DNA from 2 places in the Vibrio azureus genome. Region 2 is predicted to be linked to the other one. Evidence: predicted binding sites of a transcription regulator. Region 2 holds the regulator's gene; the other holds the start of a gene.

Region 1 (2,411 bases), 400 kb from region 2:
CCCATACGAGCAATATCACTACGACGGTTTGGAGCAAGGCTACCAAGGCCACCTAATAGGATGGCGATAGAAGACAGGTTAGCAAAGCCACACAGTGCGAATGAGATAATCGCTGTTGTCTTATCAGACATTACTTCACCAGTCGCTGCAATAACTTGTGCATTTTCAACAATGTAAGGAACAAAGTTCAGGTAAGCAACAAACTCGTTAACAACAATTTTTTGTCCGATGAATGAACCAGCAACCACAGCTTCGTCCCAAGGAACACCAATTAGGAACGCAAGTGGTGAGAACGCATAGCCTAGGATAAGCTCTAGAGTCAATTCAGGCATACCGAACCAAGCGCCGATACCACCTAACATGCCGTTAAGAAGAGCGATTAAGCCAACAAAAGCAATCAGCATCGCGCCTACGTTAAGTGCTAACTGTAGACCAGATGCTGCACCGCCTGCTGCTGCATCGATAACGTTTGTTGGTTTGTCAGCACTGCTCTCTAGCGCTTCATTGATGTCTTCTAGAGGCTTATCCGTTTCAGGAATAAGGATTTTAGCGAACAGTAGACCACCTGGTGCAGCCATAAATGATGCCGCTACTAGGTACTCAAGAGGTACACCCATAGAAGCGTAACCCGCTAGTACACCACCCGCTACAGATGCTAGACCACCACACATTACCGCAAATAACTCAGATTGAGTCATGTTTGGAACGAAAGGACGAACAACGAGAGGAGCTTCAGTTTGACCAACGAAAATGTTAGCTGCTGCAGACATGGATTCCGCACGAGAAGTACCAAGCGTTTTTTGTAGTGCACCACCAAGAATCTTGATAACCCACTGCATAACGCCAATGTAGTAAAGAACTGAAATCAGTGCTGAGAAAAAGATCAGTGTCGGAAGAACGCGGAATGCGAAGATAAAGCCGCCGCCGCCGAAGACTTCGAACATCTTGTCAGAAACAAGACCACCGAATAGGAAAGATGAGCCATCGTTACCGTAGTTGATAACGTTAGCAACACCATTTGAGAAACCGTTTAATAAATCACGGCCCCAAGGTACGTAAAGAACAAATGCACCCAGTGCAAATTGGATAGCGAATGCGCCACCCACAGTTCTAAAGTTGATAGCTTTACGGTTAGATGAGAAGGCAAATGCAATAGCAAGTAGCACAACCATACCGACTAGGCTCATAAACAGGCTCATAGTTTATGACTTCCTTATAAGTTTATTGGCGTATAATAAAATGGAGCTATAAAAGCGGGGCAATTATACTCATGGCCTCGCTATTAAAGTAATGGGGGTCTCACAGTTTCTTATAACATTCATGATTGATTCATGTAATTTTGTGATAAAAGTCACAATAAAAAGCGGAACATTTTCTGCTTCTTCTAACTTATTTTTTAGTTAGACCTAATTAACCCAAATAAAGAATGACTGTTTTGCCACAGCGATTCAGCAATCGATTGCGCACTTTCATTACGTAATAAGGATAGTTCATTAAAAATTAAGCGCGCTTTTTCTGGGTGATTGGGCTCCCCTTGATACCCAAGTAATGGCATATCTGGTGCGTCGGTTTCCAAAACCAAACAACTCAAGGAAAGTTTTTGAATAGCTGTACGAGTTTTATTGGCTCTCGGATAGGTAATCGTCCCTCCGACTCCGATAAAAAAACCTAATCGCACCCACTCCATCGCTTGCTGATAGCTGCCTGAAAAAGCATGCAACACGCCACCTTTCGGCAATTTAGCGGCTTTAACTATTTGGATAAGACGGTTGTGCGCCTTTCGGCTGTGTAAAATAACCGGCAGATCGAACTGTCTTGCTAGTTCGAATTGCAATTCAAGTGCCTGCTCTTGAAGCTCGACAGGCACATCTATAGCAAAGTCCAAACCACACTCTCCTATGGCAACACATTGTCGGTTGGTTGAGGAAAGTAACGATTCCAGTTCTGGGACAAACTGCTCAAACTCTGGTTTTAGAAAATAGGGATGAAAACCCAGCGCATAATAAAGCTGAGAGTATTGATTGGCCAGATCTTGAATACGAGCCCAGTTACTTGGCCCAATAGACGGAATCAAAATACGCTCTACCCCTTGCTCACGAGCAAGGTCAACCTGGTAAGCAAAATCCTGCTGAAAGACATCGAAATCAAAATGGCAGTGGGTATCAAACAGTTTCATTGTTTGCTTTCTCTTGCTCTGCTTTATTAGCAGGCACACCTTTATGAGCTAGGTCTTGTTTATACGGAACACAACTGCGCTTTTGATCAGGCGTCAACCCCATCTCTTTACACCAATCGTCATAGCGTTTGAGTCCTTTCTTAAACCAGTTCATTACACACCCTTTTTTTCACTCATAGAATTCGCGTTACGCCAAATAAAAAAACGCCGTTAGCGATAAGTGTATAGCTAACGG
Region 2 (2,411 bases):
AGAGTTCTTTCGTCAATATGGCAAACAAGGAATCGGCAGTGTGCGCCGCTACCTCCATACGTTCGATGAAGCCGTTCCCTATAACCAAATGCCAGGTACCTTCACGCCTTGGCAAGATTTACCAGAAAACAGCGATGTCATGTTCTATGAAGGCCTTCATGGCGGTGTTGTCGATGGCGAAGTCAATGTAGCTCGTCATGTCGACTTTCTGATTGGAATGGTCCCTATCGTGAACTTAGAGTGGATCCAAAAGTTTGTTCGCGATACTCGTGAGCGCGGCCATTCACGAGAAGCCGTCATGGATTCCATTGTTCGCTCTATGGATGACTACCTAAACTACATCACCCCGCAGTTTTCTCGTACACATATTAATTTTCAACGTGTCCCCACTGTCGATACTTCGAATCCACTAAATGCCAAAGGAATACCAAGCTTGGATGAAAGTTTTGTCGTAATCCGCTTACGTGGCATTAAAAATGTCGACTTTCCTTACCTGCTAGCAATGATAGATGGCTCATTTATGTCGCGCCATAACACCATTGTCGTCCCCGGTGGTAAAATGAGTTTTGCGATGGAATTAATCGTCAGACCCATCCTACAGAAGCTGATTGAAACCGGAAAAATTGGCTAAAAATATGGCTATTTAGGTGTTTACTTTTCACTCCGTGATCATGTGCACAATTTTGCGTAAAAAATAGCAGGAATGACGCGATTAAAATCAAGAAATCAAACTCGAAAAAGGATACTATTTCCTGTAGAGACACAAGATAGCTTGCAGCATAGAAAAAGAGTTCTTATTCTAGTAGGCCAACGACACGCTTAGCTAAAATATGGACAGCGCAAGCATACCCTGCAGAGGAAGTGAGATATTATGGTTCTAGGTAAACCTCAAACCGATCCAACATTAGAGTGGTTTCTTTCACACTGTCATATTCATAAGTACCCATCAAAAAGCACGCTAATTCATGCGGGCGAGAAAGCGGAAACTTTGTACTACATAGTCAAAGGTTCCGTTGCTGTGCTTATTAAAGACGAAGAAGGCAAAGAAATGATCCTTTCTTACCTCAACCAAGGCGACTTTATTGGTGAGTTGGGCTTATTTGAAGAAGATCAAGAGCGTACAGCTTGGGTTCGAGCTAAGTCTCCTTGTGAAGTGGCTGAGATTTCATTTAAGAAATTCCGTCAGCTCATCCAAGTCAATCCAGATATTCTGATGCGTCTTTCTGCACAAATGGCACGACGCCTTCAGGTTACTAGCCAAAAAGTGGGTGACCTTGCTTTCCTAGATGTGACGGGTCGTATCGCTCAAACGCTGCTCAACCTTGCGAAACAACCCGATGCGATGACGCACCCTGACGGCATGCAAATCAAGATCACACGTCAAGAAATCGGCCAAATTGTTGGCTGTTCTCGTGAAACGGTCGGTCGTATCCTGAAGATGCTAGAAGAGCAAAACTTGATTTCTGCTCACGGTAAAACCATCGTGGTTTACGGAACTCGTTAATCCATAATCGAGTACTAAATCAACATGCAATAAAGTAAAAGCCACTTCATTAGTGGCTTTTACTGTATCTTAAACATCTGAAAGTCAACTGGGTACCTTCGTTGCTATCCCTTCACACCCTAGCCTACGAAGTGAGTAAGCAATTACTTATCCATATGAACTTTGCTGTCGGTACTTTCAAATATTTTATCTGCTGAGGCTGCTACAAACCCTGGGTACAACTTACCATTTTCCATTGGATAGCGCTTAGCAAACTCATAAAAACCACCCGGAACCAGCTCAGTGCCCTCGATGAACGTCACTGGGACTTTATCCGCCATCGTTGATGATTGTTCTAAAAGGACAGCTGGCGTGCCTTTTACTTCGCCCCCACTTTCATTAATAGTAAAACCCGATTGGCGTAAATAATCGTTTACTTGCATCACTTCATGATACTGACTTAATTGATTAACACTGACAGTGAAATGATTGGCACCATAGCCGTGAGCTGCCAACCAAGAAGCATATTCACTTTCCTGTGCTAACGTTTTAAAGTCTTCATAGCTGAGGTCCCACAAGCGGCCACCATAGAGAAATTCCGGCTGGGTCAACTGAGTGATATCAACCTGTTCAACCAGTTTATGCACGATGGCTTGTAATTGCGCAGAACAATCATTGACTTTCAGTTCACTAATAAACACCTTTGGTTGCTTTGGATCTGGATGTTCAAAATGGGTTGCAATCAGTTTTTTACTTTCAAACACATAATCTCCACCAGGCAAATAGCCAACATCTAAAAATGGCTGAGCTAAGGTGGCAAGTCCTAAAGGAGCAACATCAAATGTCCGCAAAGCAATATGATCATTAATCAATGGTTCATTTTCTTGCAGAAGTTGGTGAACTTTCGCCGCGGAGGGACAAAGACGAT

Evidence for each region. The regulator CRP, encoded in region 2, controls carbon source genes, mostly activating them, when cyclic AMP is high. The targets are predictions, from matches to a motif close to TGTGANNNNNNTCACA.
Region 1: a site for CRP is predicted at 1,341-1,356, ahead of BS333_RS10900 (NupC/NupG family nucleoside CNT transporter). Genes of this name have one in related genera too.

Annotation. Positions count from the first base shown of each region.
Region 1 is NZ_CP018616.1:2,409,083-2,411,493, forward strand. It holds gene BS333_RS10900 (NupC/NupG family nucleoside CNT transporter) at 1-1,199, opposite strand, end outside; gene BS333_RS10905 (TatD family hydrolase) at 1,397-2,176, opposite strand; gene BS333_RS22055 (DUF5363 family protein) at 2,163-2,330, opposite strand.
Region 2 is NZ_CP018616.1:2,804,649-2,807,059, forward strand. It holds gene BS333_RS12760 (phosphoribulokinase) at 1-631, shown strand, start outside; gene crp (cAMP-activated global transcriptional regulator CRP) at 872-1,504, shown strand; gene BS333_RS12770 (DUF1338 domain-containing protein) at 1,648-2,411, opposite strand, start outside.